DNA from 3 places in the Parviterribacter multiflagellatus genome. Region 1 is predicted to be linked to each of the others. Evidence: riboswitches for the same ligand, from Rfam matches in the RefSeq annotation. Region 1 holds a riboswitch; each other region holds the start of a gene.
The links. A riboswitch is a leader RNA that binds a small molecule or an ion and turns the genes downstream of it on or off. The one in region 1 is predicted to bind cyclic di-AMP.
Positions count from the first base shown of each region.

Region 2: linked by a shared signal. The riboswitch ahead of AC1UE5_RS10780 (septal ring lytic transglycosylase RlpA family protein) and the one ahead of AC1UE5_RS26230 (C40 family peptidase) in region 1 are both predicted to bind cyclic di-AMP.
Region 3: linked by a shared signal. The riboswitch ahead of AC1UE5_RS10520 (peptidoglycan-binding domain-containing protein) and the one ahead of AC1UE5_RS26230 (C40 family peptidase) in region 1 are both predicted to bind cyclic di-AMP.

Region 1 is NZ_JBXPIZ010000014.1:5,935-12,476, forward strand. It holds gene pspAA (PspA-associated protein PspAA) at 1-28, opposite strand, end outside; gene AC1UE5_RS26220 (PspA/IM30 family protein) at 25-786, opposite strand; gene AC1UE5_RS26225 (acyl-CoA thioesterase) at 810-1,325, shown strand; gene AC1UE5_RS26230 (C40 family peptidase) at 1,380-2,009, opposite strand; cyclic di-AMP (ydaO/yuaA leader) riboswitch at 2,014-2,160, opposite strand; gene AC1UE5_RS26235 (cell wall-binding repeat-containing protein) at 3,081-4,292, shown strand; gene AC1UE5_RS26240 (hypothetical protein) at 4,289-4,600, shown strand; gene xseA (exodeoxyribonuclease VII large subunit) at 4,648-6,093, shown strand; gene xseB (exodeoxyribonuclease VII small subunit) at 6,093-6,311, shown strand; gene AC1UE5_RS26255 (Lrp/AsnC family transcriptional regulator) at 6,308-6,542, opposite strand, start outside.
Region 2 is NZ_JBXPIZ010000004.1:282,787-289,328, forward strand. It holds gene AC1UE5_RS10765 (APC family permease) at 1-217, shown strand, start outside; gene AC1UE5_RS10770 (molybdopterin molybdotransferase MoeA) at 214-1,410, opposite strand; gene AC1UE5_RS10775 (hypothetical protein) at 1,526-2,968, shown strand; gene AC1UE5_RS10780 (septal ring lytic transglycosylase RlpA family protein) at 2,965-3,720, opposite strand; cyclic di-AMP (ydaO/yuaA leader) riboswitch at 3,731-3,875, opposite strand; gene AC1UE5_RS10785 (hypothetical protein) at 3,946-4,794, opposite strand; gene AC1UE5_RS10790 (sigma-70 family RNA polymerase sigma factor) at 4,984-6,087, shown strand; gene AC1UE5_RS10795 (hypothetical protein) at 6,263-6,542, shown strand, end outside.
Region 3 is NZ_JBXPIZ010000004.1:233,404-239,945, forward strand. It holds gene AC1UE5_RS10510 (Ig-like domain-containing protein) at 1-998, opposite strand, end outside; gene AC1UE5_RS10515 (calcium-binding protein) at 1,046-2,518, opposite strand; cyclic di-AMP (ydaO/yuaA leader) riboswitch at 2,648-2,816, shown strand; gene AC1UE5_RS10520 (peptidoglycan-binding domain-containing protein) at 2,827-3,627, shown strand; gene AC1UE5_RS10525 (LOG family protein) at 3,669-4,349, shown strand; gene AC1UE5_RS10530 (putative bifunctional diguanylate cyclase/phosphodiesterase) at 4,378-5,778, shown strand; gene arfB (alternative ribosome rescue aminoacyl-tRNA hydrolase ArfB) at 5,775-6,149, opposite strand; gene AC1UE5_RS10540 (cold-shock protein) at 6,243-6,446, shown strand; gene AC1UE5_RS10545 (rhodanese-like domain-containing protein) at 6,473-6,542, opposite strand, start outside.

The DNA of each region.
Region 1 (6,542 bases):
GGTCCTCGGTCGCGATGCGGACGATCACGCGCCCTTCCCCTCTCCGAGCTCACCGGCGGGCTTGGAGCCCGCGTCGCCGGAGCCCAGCTCGGCGCGCATTTTGGCGAGCTCGTCGTCGACCTGCGACGCGGTGGTCAGCTCGCGCAGCTGCTTGTCGATGTCGTCCTCGCCCGAGCCGAGCTGCGTGAGGTCGTCGAACGTGCCGGCGGCCTCCAGCTCCTCGACCGCGTCGGCGCGCGCCTTCATCTGCTCGGTCTTGTCCATCGCGCGCTGCATCGCGAGGCCGACGTCGGCCATCTGCTCGCCCACGCCCGTGGCGGCCTCGGAGATCTGGACCTGGGCCTCGGCGGCGGAGTACTGCGCCTTGATGACCTCCTTCTTGGTCCGGAACGCCTCGATCTTCGCCCGCAGCTTCGCCTCGTTGTCGGTGAGGCGCTGCTGCTGCGCTTCGAGCTCCGCGACCTGCGAGTCGAGCGACTGCAGCTCGGTCTGGGCGAGCTGCTTGCGCTCCAGCGCGACGCGGGCGAGGTCCTCCTTGCCCGCCGCGAGCGCCTGACGCGCCTGCGTGTCGAGCTTGACGACCTGCTGCTCGAGCTTGCTCGACTGCAGCTGAAGGCGCTTCTTCGCCGTGACGACGTCGGCGATGCCCTTCTTGACGTTCTGCAGGAGCTGCAGCTGCTGCTCGTACGAGTAGTCGAGGACCTCGGACGGGTCCTCGGCCTTGTCGAGCATCTTGGAGATCTTGGCCTTGACGACCGTGCTGAACCTGCCACCGAGTCCGGGCATGGAGGCACCGTACCATCGACTGGATGGACCCTAGGACCCCCGCAGAATCGCGCTCGACCCTCGTCCGCTGGATGGGCCCGACCGACGCGAACAGCGCCGGGTTCGTGCACGGCGGGACGATCATGCGCTACTGCGACGAGGCGGCGGGCGTCACGGGCGTCCGCCACTCCCGCAACCGGGTCGTGACGGCGGGCCTCGACCGCATGACGTTCCTCCAGCCGGTGAACGTCGGCGAGCTCGTCTCGTTCAAGGCGACCATCAACGCGGCGTGGAACACCTCGCTGGAGGTCGGCGTCCGCGTCGAGGCCGAGAACCCGCGCACCGGCGAGGTCCGCCACACGACGACGGCCTACCTCACGATGGTCGCGCTCGACGAGGACGGCCACCCCGCGAAGGTCCCGCCGCTGATCTGCGAGACGCCCGAGGAGCACCGCCGCGAGCGCGAGGCGCAGCTGCGCCGGGCCAACCGGCTGGCCGAGCGCGAGCAGATCGTGGAGGCGCGCGCCGCGGAGGAGCGGGAGGGCACGCCCGCCCGCTGAGGATCAGCGAGAGAGCGGGCGCGTCTTCGGCGCCCGCTCCCTCACCGGGGGGTCTTAGAAGCCTTCGAAGTGGCGGACCTTGAACCCGCGCGTGGAGCGCAGGTTGGGGCGCCAGCGCGGGCCCTTGAGGCCGCTGGGGTCGCCCGCCGCGCTCGTGTCGAGCCGCAGGCCGGCGATGACGATGAACGCGTGGCCGGGGTTCGTGTAGACGGTGAACCACTGGCCGGGGCCGGACTTGCCCCACCGCATGAAGCTCGAGGAGTCGAGCGGGTCCTCGAGGAGGCCCGCGGCGAGGAGGGCGTAGGAGATGGTCCCCGAGCAGTCGTAGCCCGTGTCCTCGACCTTGGCGTGACCGCCGCCGTACTTGTACGGCTTGCCGACGATCTTGTTGGCCGCGGCGATCGCGGCGTGGACCTCGGCGGGCGCCGAGAGCGGCGCGTAGGCCAGGCCGTCCTCGCCGATGATGGCGGGCTCGCCCGGGACGGGCGCGGACTGGACCTCGACGGCGGCCGTGCCGCCGTTGCCGGCGCCGGCCTCCTTGGCCTTGACGGTCTTCTTCTTGACCGTCTTCTTGGCAGCTGCGCTCGCGAAGCCGGCCCCACCCGTGGACTGGGCAGCAGCGTTGGGGGCCATGACCAGGCCCACCGCGAGCACGCTCGTGATGACAACGGGGAGTCCCCGCACGGCACTTACCTCTTTCGTCGGCCTACGGGGTTAGCTGACGGGTTAGCGCGGAAAGAGCCGGCGCTCCGCCCGCAGAAGCAGGCGGTTCACCCCAACAACATGGGTCCCCCGATCCCTGGCCTGTCGGCTAGGGATTCGGCATCGGCCGGGCACAATACCCAACCTGCAATGGATCATGCGTCGTAGTCGGCCCAACATCCGTCGACTTGAACCTCGATCCCGCAAGCTCCGGGCTTCTGCGCGCCACGTTCGGAAGCCCAGCAGGAGGAGCGCGAGCAGCGCCGACGACACCGCGTAGACCGGCCAGGGATGCGGGGGCGCGCCGTCCGCGCAGCCGCGCGCGCCGCGCTCGTAGGCCGCCGGATCGCGCCACGCGTCGGTCTCCTGGAACGCGGGCCCGGGCGGCGACGGGCTCTCACCGGGCACCGGGACCAGGCCGGTCTCGGTCCTCCCCCAGCGCCCCGGCCACCGCACCCACGTGCCGAACGGCCGCACCTCGGGCGTGACCGCGCGCCCGTCGCCGCGCGCCTCGTCGTCGGGATCGGGCCACGGCCGCCCGTGCTCGCCCGCCGCCGGGTACGAGGCGTGGGAGCCGTTGGCGACGAACACGTCCCCGCTCCACCCGCAGCGCGCCGCCCATCCGTGCTGCGCGTAGGTCGCCGTCGCGGGCTCCCCGTCCGCCCCGAGCCGCACCTGCACGAGCTCCCAGTCACCCTCGTGCCGGCCCGTCCGCAGGATGCCGCGGTCCTGCGGGTTGTCCGCGTACAGCAGCCAGTACTGCTGGAACGTGCCCTCGCCCCGCTCGCGCACCACCCGCCCGTAGACGGCGTCGGGGAGCGGCGTCACGCGCGGCCGCAGCGCCACCGCGTCGCCGCGCACCGGGCCTGCGACCAGCGCCTCGACCGCCGTCGCCCGGTCGCGCTCGCGCGCGTCGTAGTGCAGGCGCGGGGCGTGCTGGCGGAGCAGCGCGAGGTCGTCCTGCGCACGCGCCGCGGGCGCGCACGCGAGCACGGTCAACAGCGTCACAGGACGGTGGCGTTCTGCCGCACGTGGACCGGTACCTTGCCCGCCATGCTCCTCCGCCGTCCTCTCCTGGCTGCCCTGCTCGCGGCGCTGGCGCTCCTCGTGGCCGCCTGCGGCAGCGGCGACAACGACCCGGGCTCCGACCCCGGCGACGCGCCCGAGGTGGGCGTCAAGGGGGAGCAGGAGGACGCCGCGGACGACCTGGGCTTCCCGACGTTCGCCACCAAGAACACGACCCGCGTGGGCGGCGGCGACCCGGTCGCGGACGCCGCCGGCGTGGCGCGCGCCGTCCATCCGGACCCTGCGCGCCGCCCCAACGCCGTCGCGCTCGTCGACAAGGACCATTGGCAGGCGGGCGTCGCCGCGGCGGCGCTGATCGCCGACCCGATCGGCGCCCCGGTGCTGCTGGCCGACGGCGAGGAGCTGCCCGCCGCGACGAAGGACGCGATCGACGCGCTCGACCCGACCGGCTCCGAGGAGGCGGGCAACGCGCAGGTGATCCGCATCGGCGACGTCCCCGAGATCGAGGGCAGGCGCTCCACCGACATCGCCGGCACGACGCCCGCCGACATCGCGGCGCGGATCGACGCGCTCGTCACCGCGGCGCAGGGCAAGGCGAGCGGGCAGGTGATCGTCACCGGCGCCACGCGGCCTGCGATCGCCGCGCCCGCCGCCGGCTGGGCCGCCAAGTCCGGCGACCCGATCCTCTACACCGAGCGCGACGCGCTGCCCGCCGAGACGCGCGCGGCGATCAAGCGCCACGGGAAGCCGCGCATCTACGTGCTGGGCGACGCGACGATCGTCTCCGCGAAGGTCGAGCGGGAGCTGGACGAGCTCGGCACCGTCGAGCGCATCGAGGGCGGCGCCGACCCGATCGCCTCCGCCGTCGCGTTCTCCCGGTTCAGCGACGGCGGCTTCGGCTGGGGCGTCGTGGACCCCGGCCACGGCCTCGTCTTCGTCAACGCCTCGCGCCCGATGGACGCGGTGGCCGCCGCGCCGCTGTCGGCCAGCGGCACGTACGGGCCGATCCTCCTGCACACCGGCGGCGACACGCTCCCGAAGGCGCTCGAGAGCTACCTGCTCGACATCCAGCCCGGCTACCGCCAGGACCCGGTACGCGGCGTCTACAATCACGGCTGGGTGATCGGTGACGAGAGCGCCCTGAGCGTCAAGGGCCAGGCCCGCATCGACGCGCTCCTCGAGATCACCCGGATCCAGACGTCAGAAGACCAAGAGAGCGAGAGCGCACCGTCGTCGTGAGCGAAGCCGAGCACCCCATCCGCAGGACCCGCGAGGTCACCGTCGACGACGTCCGCCAGCTCAAGGGCGCGGCCACCCCGCACTTCGCGCTGCAGGTGCGCAACCGCATCGCGAAGCTCATCCGCGAGCTCCCCGAGGGCCACCCGGCCCGCGTCGAGGGCGAGGAGGAGATCGCGCGGCTGACGGCCCTGGGCTTCAGCGGCGAGGTCCGCGGCACGCCGCACGAGGACGGCATCGGCCCGCTGCCCTCGCTCGGCGCCGACGCCACGGCGGCCCGCCCGGCCGCCGAGCAGGCCGCGCACCAGTAGCGACGCGACGCCGCTCCGTCCGCCGCCTCTGGCGTACTTGACGGTTCATGGCGGCTGACCCCACGCTCGCGCCCGACGGCATCCCGGGCTCGTCCCTGCTCGGGCCGTTCCCGGTGGGCGCGTACGCGGCGAAGCTGCGTGACGAGCTGCGCAAGCGCGCGCGGCTCCAGCTCTTCGGCGAGGTGTGGAACCTCAAGCCGGGCCGCGCGCGGGTGTGGTTCGAGCTGCGCGACGCCACGGGCGCGCTCCCGTGCTCGATGTGGCGCGACGACTTCGACGCGCTCGGCCTCGCGCCGGGCGCGCTGGCCGACGGCTCGCAGGTCGTCGTCGCCGGCGGGCCGGACTACTACCCCGGCTCGCGCACGGCGTCGCCGTCGTTCTCGTTCACGGTCAGCGCGCTGCGCGTGGCCGGGGAGGGCGACCTGCTCGCCCAGCTCGACCGCCTGCGCAAGCTGCTCGCGGGCGAGGGCCTGTTCGCGCCGCAGAAGGCGCTGGTTCGCCCGCCGCTGCCGCGGACGATCGGCGTCGTCACCGCCGAGGGCGGCAAGGCCCGCGACGACGTGCTCGCGGGGCTGCGGCGCCGCGGCTGGGCCGGGCGGCTCGTGTGGGCGTTCGCTCCCGTGCAGGACCGCCACGCGTCCGGCGCCGTGACGCGCGTCCTGCAGGACCTCGCCGCGACCGGCGAGGTCGACGTGATCATCGTCGCGCGCGGCGGCGGCTCGCTCGCCGACCTGTTCTGCTTCTGCGACGAGACGCTGTGCCGGACGGTCGCGCTGCTGCCCGTGCCGGTCATCGCGTCGGTCGGCCACCACACCGACCGGACGCTGCTCGACGACGTGGCGGCGGTGAGCTGCTCGACGCCGACGCACGCCGCCGAGACCGCGGTCGGGTGGGATCTCGTCGCCGCCCGCGCGGGGCTCCTGCAGGCCGCGCGCCGGCTCGACCGCCACGCGCACCACGCGATCCTCACGCGCGCCCGCACGTTGGCCGCGCTGTCGCGCGCGCCCGCGCGCTACGTCGTGCGCGAGCGCGAGCGGCTCCACCAGAAGCTGCGCGAGATCCGCGCGGCGTCCGCGCGCGGGGTGAGCCAGGCGCGCCTGCGCACGAGCCGCCACGCGCTCGTCCTCGCGCGCAAGTCCGAGGCCTCCGGGCCCGCCCGCCTGGCCGCCACCGCGTCGCTGCAGCGTCGCGCCGCCGTGCTCGCGCGCACGAGCACGGACGCGCGCGCCCGCCGCCTCGACGCGCTCTCCGCGCTGCTCGCCGCGCACGACCCCCAGCGCACGCTGGAGCGCGGCTACACGCTCGCCACCGACGCCGCCGGCACCCCGGTCACGTCCGCCTCCGCCGCCCGCGAGGCCGGCGCGGTGACCTTGCGGTTCGCCGACGGCGAGGCGACCGCCGACGTGCGCGACGCCGCCACGCGGCCGGCCACCCCTTCCCCGCCCGCGGCGCCGCCGCAGCCGGGCATGTTCGACCTCACCGAGGAGCCCTGATGGAAGCCGCCTCCACCCCGACTTACGAGTCCGCCACCGCCCGCCTCGAGGAGATCATCCGCCGCCTCGACTCCGGCGAGGCGGGCCTGCGCGAGACCCTCGACCTCGTCACCGAGGGCAAGTCGCTCGTCGAGTTCTGCGCCGGCGAGCTCGACGCGGTCGGCAAGGGCCTCGAGGAGCTGCGCCTCGACGAGCTCGTCGCGCGGCTGGAGTCCTAGCCGGGCGCGTCCGCCTGCCCCGCGGCGTCCACCAGCGGCTGGCTGCGCGGCCGCACGACCTGCGACAGCACGACCGACGACGTCGAGCGGCGGATCGCGCCGCTCGCGTGGAGGGTGTTGAAGATCTCCTGCAGGTGCTCGGTGTCGCGCGCGGCGACGCGGCAGATGAGGTCGTGCTGGCCGCTGATCGCGTCGGCCTCCAGCACCTCGGGGAGCGCCGCGAGCGCGTCG
Region 2 (6,542 bases), on a different contig from region 1:
GTTCTTCCGCGGGCGCCCCGACCTGGCCGCCGGCAACGCGTGGCGGTGCCGCATCGCGCCGGTCGTCGCCAGCCTCGGGCTCGTCGCCTGCATGTGGCTGGTGCTGTCGAACTTCGAGCTCGTCACCGGCGGGAGCCTCACGCTCAGCATCGTGCTCGCGGCGGTGCCGTTCGCGGGGCTCGTGCTCGGCGCGGCGCTGCGACCGCCGCGTTCCTAGATCAGCTCGACCTCGACCTCGCTGCCGGCCTCGGCGACGCCGTCGCCGGCAGTGAGGATCGCGAGCCCGTCGGCGGCGACCATCGACGTCAGCTGGTGGGAGCCCTGCGGGCCGGTCGGCGTCGCGGTGCGCCCGGCGTCGGTGTAGGCGAGCGTGACGCGCACCGCCTCGTCACGGCCGGGGAGGCGGGGGAGCGGCTCGGTGAGCCGCGCCTTCACGCGCGTGCGCCCGGGGTCCGCGCCCTGGAGCTTGGCCAGCGCTGGGCGGACGAAGAGCAGGAACGTGACCATCGCGCTGACCGGGTTGCCGGGCAGGCCGAAGACGAGCGTGTGGTCGCGGGTGCCGAACCAGGTCGGCTTGCCGGGCCGCAGCGCGACGCGCCAGAAGCGCTCGCTCACGCCCAGGTCGGTCAGCGCGCCCTTGACGTGGTCGTGCGGGCCGACCGACACGCCGCCCGACGCGATCACGACGTCCGACTTGGCGAGCGCGTGCTCGAGCGCGCTGCGGGTCGCGGTCGGCGTGTCCTTCACGTGCGCGCGCACGAGGACGTCGGCGCCGGCCTGCTGCGCGAGCGCGCCGAGCGTCATGCCGTTGGACTCGTGGATCTGACCCGGGCGAAGCGGGCGGCCGGGCGGGACGAGCTCGTCGCCGGTCGCGACGATCGAGACGCGCGGCTGGCGCGCCGCGCGCAGGTGCGCGCGCCCGGCGATCACGGCGGCGCCGACCTCCGCCGGGCCGAAGACCGTGCCGGGCGCGAGCAGCAGCGCGCCCTCCTTGACGTCCTCGCCCGGGTGGCGGATGTGCTGGCCGAACGGGACGTCAGCGTGCAGCGTGATGGTGTCGCCGCCGTCGTGGACGGTCACCTGCTCGACGGGGATCACCGCCTCGCCCGCGTCGGGCACGAACGCGCCGGTCGAGATGCGGATCGCCTCGCCCTCCGCGGGCGCGGTGGTCGCGGGATGGCCGGCGCGCGACTCGCCGACGACCTTGACCGTGCGGCCGGCGGGCCCGGCGAGGACGAGGTAGCCGTCCATCGCGGAGTTCGCGAACGGCGGGACGTCACCGCCGGCGACGAGCTCCTCCGCGAGCACCCGGCCGAGCGCGTCGGCGATCGAGATCGTCTCGGGATCGAGCGGCGTGACGGCGTCGAGGACCGCGGCGCGCGCGTCGTCGATCGAGAGCAGGGGGGCCATGTCGGTACCGCATCGTGGCACGCGGCTGAGTCGGCAGGCGTCTCTGCGCTTCTTCGCCCAATTTGCGGCGTTGCGGTGTGGTGTCGTCCGACGCGACCGGTATGCACCTGTCCCTATGCCCACTTCCACCCTCGGCCGCAGGCGCGCGCGGCCCGTCGCCGACGCGCCTGCCCTTGACGGGGCGGAGGTGGCCAAGGCCTGGCTCGTGGAGCTCGTCGCGCTCGCGCCGCTGGAGCGCGCCGCGCGGCTGCCGGGGCCGCGTTTCGCCGACGACGCGCCGCGCCTCTGCGCCGCGCTCGCAGCCGCGCTGGCGAGCGACGCGGCGCTCGACGACCTGGAGCCCGGCGGTGCGCTGGCGCCCCTGGCCGCCGGCGCGGGGCACCTCGCCGCCGCGCCCGCGCCGCTCGACGCGGTCGCGGCGCTGGACGCGCTGCGCTCGGTCGTATGGGCGGCGGTGCTCGGCGCGCTCGACCGGCCCGTGCCCGCGCAGGTGGGGGAGCTGGCCGACCGCCTCGCGACGGTCATCGCCACCGTGTCGGCGGCGACGCTGGAGTCGCCGCACCCGCTCGGGCCCGCGCGCCCGGGCGACCGTGGGCCGCTCGCCGCGGTGCTGCGCGGGGCCGACGACGAGCCTGCCGCGCCCGCGGGGGACGCGCGGCCGGGCGGGGAGGCGGACGACCCGCACCCCGGCGTGTACGTCGAGGACCTCGGCGGCGAGGTCGATCTCCCGCCCTTCCCGCACCAGCCGGCGCCTGCCGCCGCGGCGCCCCCGGCTCCTCCGCCGCCCGCCGCGCCAGTACGTGAGGAGCCACCGGCGCCCGCACCCGCCACCGCGCAGGTCGAGGTGGAGCCGGTGGAGCACCGGCCCCCGCGCACCGGCGACGTGCTCGCCCGGATCGAGTCCGCGCTGCGCGAGGCGGCGACCGCCACGGACCCGCTCGCCGAGGCTGCCCAGCGGCTGCGCTCGCTCGCGTTCGACGACGACGAGGACCTCGACCCCTTCGACGCCGCCGCGGAGCGGCTGCGGGCCGACACGCCGCCGGTCGACGAGCCGCGCATCCGCCGCCTCCACCACGGCGTCGAGGACGGCAGCGCGTTCGCCACCCAGCTGTCCCCGTGGCGCGCGGCCATCGTCCGCCGCCTGGAGCGCCACACGGCCGACGGGCTGCCGTTCGCCGTGCTCTGCCTGGAGGTCGCCGACGCGGAGCGGCTCGTCGCCGCCGACGAGGACGGCGACGCGGCGCGCGCGCTGGAGCAGGCCGAGGGCGCGATCGTCGCGCAGCTGCGTCCCGCCGACGCGCTCGTACGCGAGATGCCCGGGCGCTACTGGCTCACCGCGCCCGACACCGACACCGACGAGGGCCGCGCGCTCGCGCACCGCATCGCGGCGGCGGTCGGCGAGGTCGAGCCGCACCGCGGGGCCCCGCTCCAGCTCTGCGTCGGCGTCACGGCCTGCCCGGCCGACTCCGACGCCCCCGAGGTCCTCGAGGGCCTCGCGGAGGAGGCCCTCTTCGCCGCCCGCGCCGCGGGCGTGCGGGTCTCGGGCCCGCCCCGCTAGCGCGCGGCGGTCGTCCCGGCGGGCGCGTCGGGGTCGGGCGCCTCGTCCGGGATCGGGATCGGCGACAGCACGCCGACGCGGACGGTGGCCGTGACGCCGAGCCGCTCGGCGGCGGCCTGCGTGAGGTCCCAGTCGCGGCCCTTCTTGAACGGGCCGCGGTCGATGACCGGGACGTTCAGGGTCTTGCCCTTGTAGTAGACGTCGACGCGCGTGCCGCACGGGAGCGTCTTGTGCGCGACGCCCACCGTGGTGCGGCGCAGGCGCTGGCCGCAGGCGGTGCGGCGGCCGAAGAAGCCGGGGCCGTACCAGCTGGAGACCGAGCCGGTGAAGACCGTGAGTTGCGCCGTCAGCGGCGCGGCGGCCGCGGTGGCGACGACCGAGCCGTCGGCCGTGCCGCGGTCGACGATCGCGCGCAGGGCGACGCGGCCCGGGGCGTCCGTCTTCCACAGCGCCTTGAAGGTGCCGTCCGCGCCGACGACGGCGCTGGCGATCTGGGCCCAGGTGGCGTCGGCGAGCTGGCGCTCGACGCGGACGGCGCGCCCGGCGTCGGTCGCGTCGACCTTCCCGCGGATCGCGACGGTGCGGGCGACGAGCGCGCCGGGGGCGACGGTGAGGCCGGGCTTGGCGGGCGAGGCGGCCTCGGCGCCGCCGGTCGGCGCCGCGAGCTGTGCGGACGCGGGCGTGGTCAGCGTGCCGGCAAGCGCGAACGCGGCGGCAGCGAGCAGCGGAGTGCTTCGAAGGATCGGCGGCATATGTGGAACGCGCCTACGGGGTGAGCTGACGGGCTCGCGCGATGCGCTACGACCTCTCACGAGGTCGATTCGCCCCAGCGCCGTCGCACCGGTGGTGGTCCGGCGGCGCAAGTGGTTCCCCCGCTCCCACGATCCGGAGACCGCGAGACTCGGCGACCGCGGGAGCGTAGCGCACCTCCCACCCGCGCGCGTCGCTCGCGCGCGCGGGTGGAAGAGCAGCGAGCGCTACGGCTTGGGGATGCGCGAGAGCAGGCCCTTGACGGCCTGCTTGCCGACGGCCACGCCGATCTGCGCGACCTCGCCGGCCGCCTTCACGGCGGTCGTGACGGTGTCGACCGGGCCGCCGCCGCCGTGGCCGCCCGTGGGCTCCGTCGACGCCCACCCGGCGGGCGGGGTCGTGGCCTCCGGCGCGCGCGGCGGCGGCGCGTCGGCCACGGCGCCGTTGGCGGGCGGGACCGCCTCGAGCTTCGGGCGCGTCGCGCGCGCGGGCGCCTTCTTGGCCGCCGGCTTGCGCGCGGCGGGCTTCTTGGCGGCGGGTGCGGTGCCGGCGGCCGCGGCCTTCGCGGCCTTGGTCGCGCCCTGCTTCGGGCCCGGCGTGCGCGGCGCGGCGGCCTTCGCGGCCGCGGGCTTCTTCGCTGCGGCCGGCTTGGCTGCCGCGGCGGACTTCGCGGTGGCGCCCGCCTTGGCCGGGGCCTTCGCCGTCGGCTTGGCCGCCGCCTTCGCGGCCGGAGCGGGCTTGGCCGCCGCAGCCGCCTTCGGCTTCGCCGCCGCGGGCTTCGCCGCAGCCGCCGCCGGCGTCTTCGCCGCGGTCGCGGGCTTCTTCGCCGCTGCCGGCTTCTTCGCGGCCGCAGGCTTCTTCGCCGCTGCCGGCTTCTTCGCCGCCGCGGGCTTCTTCGCCGTCGCCGGCTTCTTCGCGGGCGCGGGCTTGTCGGTGGTGGCGCCGGTGCTCTCGCTCGCCGCGGCCTTCACCGCGTCGGCTGCCTCGGCGGTCGACCCGGAGCGCTTGGTACTGCGGCGGACCGGGCGGGACCGTGGCAGGCTTGAGAGGACCTCGCGCTGAGGATCATCAGCCATCGGCTGATCATTCTGTCGCAGGTTGCAGGGAGACGGCCCCGCCGCCGTCAAGTGCGTTGACCAAGCCGCGAAAGTGCCTAGACTGAGGCAGCCAACTTTCCGTGGCGAGCGGGTATCCCTGCTCGTGACGGAGAACTGGACCCTCGCGAGGAACCACGTGCTGGACCCGTCCGGCGGAAACGGAACTTCATGTCAGTCGTAGAACTCCAGGAACTCGAAGAGGTCAAGAACCTTCTGGCGCGGGGCCAGGAGGTCGGCGTACTGACGTTCGCCGAGATCACCAAGGCCGTATCCGAGCTCGACCTCGACGAGTCCGACGTCGAGGAGCTCCACACCTTCTTCGAGGGTTCGGAGATCGAGCTCGTCGAGGAGATCGATCCCGCGACCGCGGCGGCCAACGCCGTCGAGCGCGCCCCGGACAAGCGCCGGGGCCGCAAGTCCAAGGCGGCGGACATCTTCCGCCCCGACATGACGACCGACTCCCTTCAGCTCTTCCTGAAGGACATCGGCAAGGTCCGCCTCCTCACCGCGCAGGAGGAGGTCGACCTGGCGAAGCGCATCGAGCGCGGCGACCTGGACGCGAAGCAGAAGATGGTCGAGTCGAACCTCCGCCTCGTCGTCTCGATCGCGAAGAACTACCGCAACCAGGGGCTGCCGTTCCTCGACCTGATCCAGGAGGGGACGCTCGGCCTGGTCCGCGCCGCGGAGAAGTTCGACTACCGCAAGGGCTTCAAGTTCTCGACGTACGCGACCTGGTGGATCCGCCAGGCGATCGCCCGCGCGCTCGCCGACAAGGCGCGCACGATCCGCATCCCGGTCCACGTCGTCGAGAAGCTCAACAAGATCGGGCGCGCCGAGCGCAAGCTCGTCACCGAGCTCGGCCGTGAGCCCTCCAACGAGGAGATCGCGGAGGCCACCGGCATCGACGCCGAGGAGGTCGACTCGATCAAGCGCTCCGCTCAGGCGCCGGTCTCGCTCGAGAAGCCGGTCGGCGACGAGGAGGAGTCGGAGTTCGGCCAGTTCATCGCCGACGAGCGCGCGGAGTCCCCGTACGAGCGCGCGGCGGAGATCCTCACGAAGGAGGCCCTCCGTGAGGCGCTGGAGAACCTGAGCTACCGCGAGCGCCGCGTCCTCGAGCTGCGCTACGGCCTCGGCGGCGAGCACCCGCGCACGCTCGACGAGGTCGGCCGCACGTTCAACGTGACGCGCGAGCGCATCCGCCAGATCGAGAACCAGTCGCTCAAGAAGCTCCAGTCGCTGGCGGAGGCGCAGAAGCTCCGCGACGTCGCCTGACCGGCCCTCGCCGCGCCTGGCGCGACCGGACGACGACTACCGGCCTGCCGGCCTACTCGTCGCTCGTCCGGCCGCCCCAGCCACGACGATGCCTCGGTCAGGAGGCGTTCGTGACACGACCGACGCTGTCAGACACGGCCGCGCTACCCAGCGCGGCCGTCGTCGTTCTCAGGGCATGCGGAGAACGATCGTGGCGGCCTGCCTCTGCGCGCTGGCCCTCGCCGACGTCGCACGGGGCGAGGTCGTCGCGCGGCTGCCGAACGAGAGCGAGATCCGCGCGTACGGCGGGGTCGCGGTGGTCAGCGTGGCGGTGCGCGCGCACGGCCCGTACCGCCTCTCGCGCGTACATCGCGACGGGCGGGTGGTGCCGCTGCCCGGCGTGCCGGCCGACAGCGGGCCGTTCGACGCCGACGTCGGGCCGGACTCGCACGGGCGCCCGATCGTCGTCTACTCGC
Region 3 (6,542 bases), on a different contig from region 1:
TCGCCGAGCCGCGCGTACTGCTGGAAGGCGGCGTAGGCCGGGCGGCGCGTGCCGTCGTGGCGGAGCAGGCCGTATGCGTTCATCTCGCTCAGGCCCGGCGCCGGATCGCGGTGGCGGAACCACATGGCGACCTGGACGTAGGGGGTCTCCTTGAGGCAGTGGAAGGCCTCGAGCAGGAACTTCGCCTGGTCGGCCTCGGTGACGCCGGCCTTCTTCTGGCCGGCCCACATGCCGCGGCCGCAGACGTCGTTGGTCGTCGACCAGCCGATCTCGGTGAGCCAGATCGGCTTGGGATCGCCGTTGGCGACCATCACGTCGTGCAGGGCGCGGTAGCCCAAGAACGTGAAGCGCGCGATGCGGCCGTTGTCCTCGCGGTAGTAGCTCGACGGCGCGGCGATCTGGCAGGCGGTGTCGGTGTGGGCGGCGATCGCGTCGAAGTGCCCCTTGGCGCCGTGCTGGTAGGCGGCCTGGAGGAAGTCGACGTTCGCGCCCGTCATCGGGCCGAAGACGACCGTGACGCCGGGGTTGACGGCCTTGATGGCGGCGTACGAGCGCTTGAGGAGGTCGACGTAGCGGTCGACCTGCGGGCCACCGACCCAGAACTCGCCCTCGTCCTGCTCGTTCCAGATCTCGATGGCCTCGAGCGAGCCCTTGAAGCGGGCCGCCATGTGCGCGACGGCGTTGGCGTACGCCTGCGGGTCGGCGGGCGCGGTGCTCGTGGCGCTGTTGACCATGAGCAGCGACTTGACGCCGCGCCGGTCCTCCTCGGCGAAGGTGGCGGCGTACTGGTCCAGGCGCCACTCGGGGATGTCCTCGTAGGCGATCGCGTGGCGCGCCCACTTGGCGCCCAGGTCGCTGAGCTGGTCGAAGTCCTGGGCGGCGGCCGGCGAGGCGCCGGTGAGGTCGAGGCCCGGCTCGGCGGCGGAGGCGCTCGTTGCCGGGAGCGCCACCGCGGCGGCGGCGCAGAGGAGCGTGAGGAGTCGGCGGGGCGGAAGCACGCCTGGTTGATCGGCGTGCTTCCGCCCTGCTTGACCCTTTCCCGCTCCTAGAGGACGATCTCGCAGTTCTTCGTCCGGTCCTTGGCGTCCTTGGCGACGCGATCGCGGCCGGGACCGCAGTCGATGACGTCCTTGCCGCCCCCGACGGCGAGCAGCGTGTCGTCGCCTGCGCCGCCGAGCAGCTTGTCGGTGCCGAAGCCGCCGTTGAGCTGGTCGTCGCCCACGCCGCCGACGAGCTTGTCGTCGCCGCGGCCACCCTCGATCTCGTCATCGCCGGCGCCGCCGTCGAGCAGGTCGTCGCCGAAGCGGCCGAACAGCTCGTCCGGACCGCCGCCGCCGAAGAGGCGGTCGCTGCCGCCGGCGCCCTCGAGGAAGTCGGAGCCGACGCCGCCGGCCATCTTGTCGCCGCCCTCGGTGCCGATGATGCGCTCGTCGGCCGCCGAGCCGCCGCGGCAGCCCTTGGCGAAGGAGCAGAGGACGCGCGACTCCTGCGCCCGGACGTGCTCGAGCACCTGCTCACCGGCGGCGCCGGCGGCGCCCACGGCCGCGTTGTTCCAGCCGGCCGCGAGCACCTGGCCGCGCGCGGTGGCGACGTCGTCGGTGTCGGTCGGGTCGTTGCCGGACTCCTGGCCGACGACGGCGCGCATGACGTTCGGCAGCACGATCTTCTCGCAGCCGGCGGTCTGCTCGGCCTCGCCGCGAGAGCTGACGAACACGGTGTCGTTGCCGTCGCCGCAGTCGACCCGGTCCTGCGCGGGGCCGGTGTAGATCACGTCGTCGCCCGGGCCGCCGGCGATGTTGTCGACGCCGCCGAAGCCGTAGATCGTGTCGTTGCCCGTGCCGCCGTCGAGGTCCGCGCCGCCGCCGTCGTCGACGAGGACGTCGTCGCCGTCGCCGCCGGTGACCGGGAAGCCCGGGTTCTGGCCGGGGCCCGCGTCGATGCGGTCGTTGCCGGGGCCGCCGTCGAGGACGTCCTCGCCCGAGCCGCCGAAGAGCACGTCGTTGCCGTTGCCTCCGAGGATCTTGCGGTCGGAGCCGAGGTTGCCGTGGAGGTAGTCGTCGCCCTCACCGCCGTCGAGCAGGCGGTCGTTGCCGGCGCGCGCCTCGACGATGAAGTCGTTGCCGTTGCCGCCGACGGAGCTGTCGTCGCCGTCGCCGCCGTCCATGACGTCGTCGCCCTCGCCGCCGTCGAGCGCGTCGTTGCCCGACTCGCCGTAGAGGCGGTCGCGGCCGAGGCCGCCGCCGAGGTCGTCGTCGGCGCTGCCGCCCTCGAGGCGGTCGTCGCCGTCCTCGCCGTTGAGCACGTCGCCGCCGGTGCCGCCCGCGATGAAGTCGCTCCCGCCGCGGCCGGACAGGCGGTCGGACGAGCCCTGGCCGGACATCGTGTCCGGGCCGGCGGTGCCGACGAGGGTGTCGGCGAGACGGCCGCCTTGACGGCCCGTGATGGCGGCGGAGGCGGTCGCGCAGACCGTGAAGGCGGCCAGCACGAGCAGGCCGAGCAAGCGGAGGCGGGAAGGCATGGTCTGCCAATCGGCACGTCAGCGCGCCAACTGAGAGGCCCCGGACATCCGGTCGAGCCAGGCCGCGCCAGGTGTGCGGTCGGGCACACCACGGCTTATGTCCCCGCGAGGCGATACAGTGCCCGGCGTTCGTAGGACCAGCCGAGCTCCTCACCGTGGTTGGTGAGGAGACGGGGGACCCATGGGCCGTTCGACGTCTGGACGGCCGGGGGCGAATCACCGCCATCACGGCGGCGTAGCGCTGCTCTTTCTGCGCGAGCCCGACAGCTAACCCCGCAGGCAACCGCCGAAAGAGAGGTCTTCAAGCAGTGCCGACGTCCGTACCCGCCCGCCGCCCACTTGCCGCGCTTGTCGGCGCGTTCGCAGCCCTCCTGCTGCTCGCGCTCAGCGCCGCTCCCGCCCAGGCCGCCCTCGGCGACCGCACGCTCGCCAAGGGATCCCGCGGCGGCGACGTGAAGGAGCTGCAGAAGCTCCTCCGCCGCGCCGGCTTCTCCACGAAGGTCGACGGCGTCTTCGGCAGCGGCACGCACCGGCTGGTGCGTCGGCTGGAGAGCGACCTCGGCCTGACGATCGACGGGCGCGTCTCGGCGGAGGACGTCGAGAGCGTCGAGACGGCGCTCAAGCCGTCCGCCGGCAGCGGCGGGTTCTCGGCCGACTCGCTGAACCGCCCGCGCGCGGTCTCCGCCCAGACGGCGCCGGGCGAGAAGGCCGAGCTGACGGAGGACGGCCTGGCGATCCCGCCGGCCAACGCCCCGGAGGCGGTCAAGCAGATCATCGCCGCCGGCAACGAGATCGCCACGACGCCGTACCGGTACGGCGGCGGTCACGGCAAGTGGAAGGACTCGGGCTACGACTGCTCGGGCTCGGTCTCCTACGCGCTGCACGGCGCGGGCCTGCTCGACGCGTCGATGCCCTCCGGCGGCTTCATGGACTGGGGCGAGGCCGGCGAGGGCCAGTGGGTCACGATCTACGCCCACGGCGGCCACATGTACATGGTCGTGGCCGGCCTGCGGTTCGACACCAGCGGCCGCGCGAAGTCGGGCTCCCGGTGGCAGACGGAGGAGCGCTCGCCGAGCGGCTTCACCGTGCGCCATCCTGAGGGGCTCTGACCGACGAACCACTCCGACACCCACAGGACGCCGACGAGGAGCTGCTCTCCGCGCAGCTCCCGTGCGTGGCGTCCGAGATCACGGACGCCCAGCGCGTCGAACGGATGCGCGCCGAGCTGGCGCGCGGGTTCGACGCGCTCTCGTCCGTCACGCGCGGCGTCGCCGTCTTCGGCTCGGCGCGCACGCCCGAGGACAGCCCGCGCTACCAGCTCGCCCGCGACATCGGCCGCACGCTCGGCTCCGCCGGGTTCTGCGTGATCACCGGCGGCGGCCCCGGCGCGATGGCGGCCGCCAACCGCGGCGCCCACGAGGCCGGCGCGACGTCGATCGGCCTCGGGATCGACCTCCCGTTCGAGCAGGGGATGAACCCCTGGGTCGATGTCGGGATCGACTTCCACTACTTCTTCGCGCGCAAGGTCATGTTCGTGCGGTACTCGAACGCCTTCGTCGTGCTGCCCGGAGGGTTCGGGACGATGGACGAGCTGTTCGAGGCGCTCACGCTCATCCAGACGCGCAAGATCAGGCACTTCCCGGTCGTGCTGGTCGGGACCGAGTACTGGTCCGGGCTGCTCGACTGGCTGCACGAGCACATGCTCGGCGCGGGGATGATCTCGCCGCAGGACCTGACGCTGCTGCGGCTCACCGACAGCGTCGACGAGGTCGTCTCGATCGTCTCCGCGGCGGCCGAGCGGCAGCTGTCCGACGGTTCTGGTGCGACATGACCCGTTTGGCGCTCCTACACTCGACACGGTGTCGGTTGTGGGAGATCGGCCGGACCGTGCGTCCCTGACAGTCGCCGCGCTGCTCGCCGAGGCGGGCCGCGACGCGCGCTCGCGGGGCGCCGAGCGCGACGCGCTCACCGGCCTGCTCGGCCGCGTCCCGGTGCGGCAGCGGCTGCAGGACGCGCTCACCCGCGCGGCGCTGGGCGAGACGCGTCGCGTGGGACTCGTGGTGGTCGACCTCGATCGCTTCCGGCGCGTGAACGAGACGCACGGGCTCGACGCGGCCGACGAGGCGCTCTGCCTGATGGCGCGGCGCCTGTGCGCGGCGGCGGGCCCGGACGTGGCCGTCGGCCGGCTCGGCGGCGACCGGTTCGCGGCGGTGCTGGACGACGTCGCCGACGAGGAGGAGGCCGCGCAGCTCGCGCAGGCGCTCGTCGCGGCGGTGCGGCGGCCGTTCGCGCTGCGCGGCGAGGACGTCGCGCTGACGGCGAGCGCGGGCGTCGCGCTGGCCGTGGCGGCGGAGGCGGGCGCGGCCGAGCTCGTGCGCGATGCGGAGGTCGCCGCGGAGCGGGCGAAGCTCGCGGGGCGCGACCGCTACGAGCTGTTCGACGAGCTCGCGCGCATCCGCGCGCGGGAGCGCATCGCGCTGGAGCGGGATCTGCGCGGCGCGGTGCTGCGCGAGGAGCTCGTGCTGGCCTGCCAGCCGATCGTCGGCATCGGTGACGGGGCGGTCGTCGGCGTCGAGGCGCTCGTGCGCTGGCGCCACCCCGAGCGCGGCCTGGTGCCGCCCGGGCAGTTCATCGCGATCGCCGAGGAGGCGGGGCTGATCGCCGACATCGGCGCGTGGGTCCTGCGCCGGGCGTGCGTCGAGGTCGCGCGGCGGCAGGACGGACGCGGGCTCACCTGCCACGTCAACCTCTCGCCGCACCAGGCGGCGGACCCGACGCTGCCCGCGCAAGTCGAGGACGCGCTCGCGGCGTCGGGGCTGCCGGCGGAGGCACTCGTGCTGGAGCTGACGGAGAGCTCGCTGATGGAGGCCGGGGAGCGGCCGCTGGCGGTGCTCGACGCGGTGCGCGAGCTGGGCGTGCGGATCGTGCTCGACGACTTCGGGACGGGCTACTCGTCGCTCGGGCGGTTGCGCCACGTGCCGATCGACGGGCTGAAGATCGACCGCTCGTTCGTCGCCGGGCTGGAGAGCGGCGGCTCACGCGACGCGCTGATCGTGTCGGGGCTGATGGAGCTGGCGCGGGCGCTCGGCCTGACGGTCGTCGCCGAGGGCGTCGAGACGGAGGGTCAGCTGGAGCGCCTCGAGCGGATGGGCTGCCGCTACGCGCAGGGCTTCCTCCTCGCGCGCCCGGTCGAGGGCGAGGCGCTCGACGCGCTGCTCGCCCGCCCGGGCGGGTTGCTCCCGAGCGCCTCGGCGGCCTAGTCGTCGTAGCCGCCGCGGCGGCGGCCCTGCTTGCGCTCGGACTGGCGCCGCTTCGCGTCCAGCCGGCGCACCTTCGACGCCTTCGTCGGCTTCGTCGCCCGCCGCGTGCGCGGCACGTGCAGCGCACGTTCGAGCTTCTCCCGCAGCCGCTCCAGCGCCAGCTCGCGGTTGCGCAGCTGCGAGCGGTGGTCCTGTGCGACCGCCGTCACGCGCTCGCCGAGGCGCTGCACGATCAGTGCCCGCTGCGCGTCGGACAGGTGCTCGCTCGCCGTGGCGTCGAGGATCGCCTCGACCCGCGACGCGGTGACGTTCGCGTGCTGCCCGCCGGGGCCGGACGACCGGCTCGTCCGAAGCTCCGCTTCCGAGAGCAACGCCTCCCAATCAACCCTCCGCTGACCATGCATCAGTCGGTCGGCTCCAACTGGTACCGTCGCGCTCCGTCAGACACCCCATACGGAGGATTCATGGCCACCGGGACGGTCAAGTGGTTCAGCGACGACAAGGGCTTCGGCTTCATCACGCCTGACGAGGGCAGCCGTGACCTGTTCGTGCACTTCTCGGGCATCATCGCCGACGGCTACCGCTCGCTTCCCGAGGGACAGCGCGTGTCGTACGACGAGGAGAGCGGCGACAAGGGGCCCAAGGCGGTCAACGTCCAGAAGATCTAGCGCCGCCGACCGCCCGGGCGCGGCGGCTAGTGGTCGGCGACCTCGCCGCCGCCGTCCACCGTCAGTCCCTCGTCGGCCCACTTCAGCAAGCCGCCC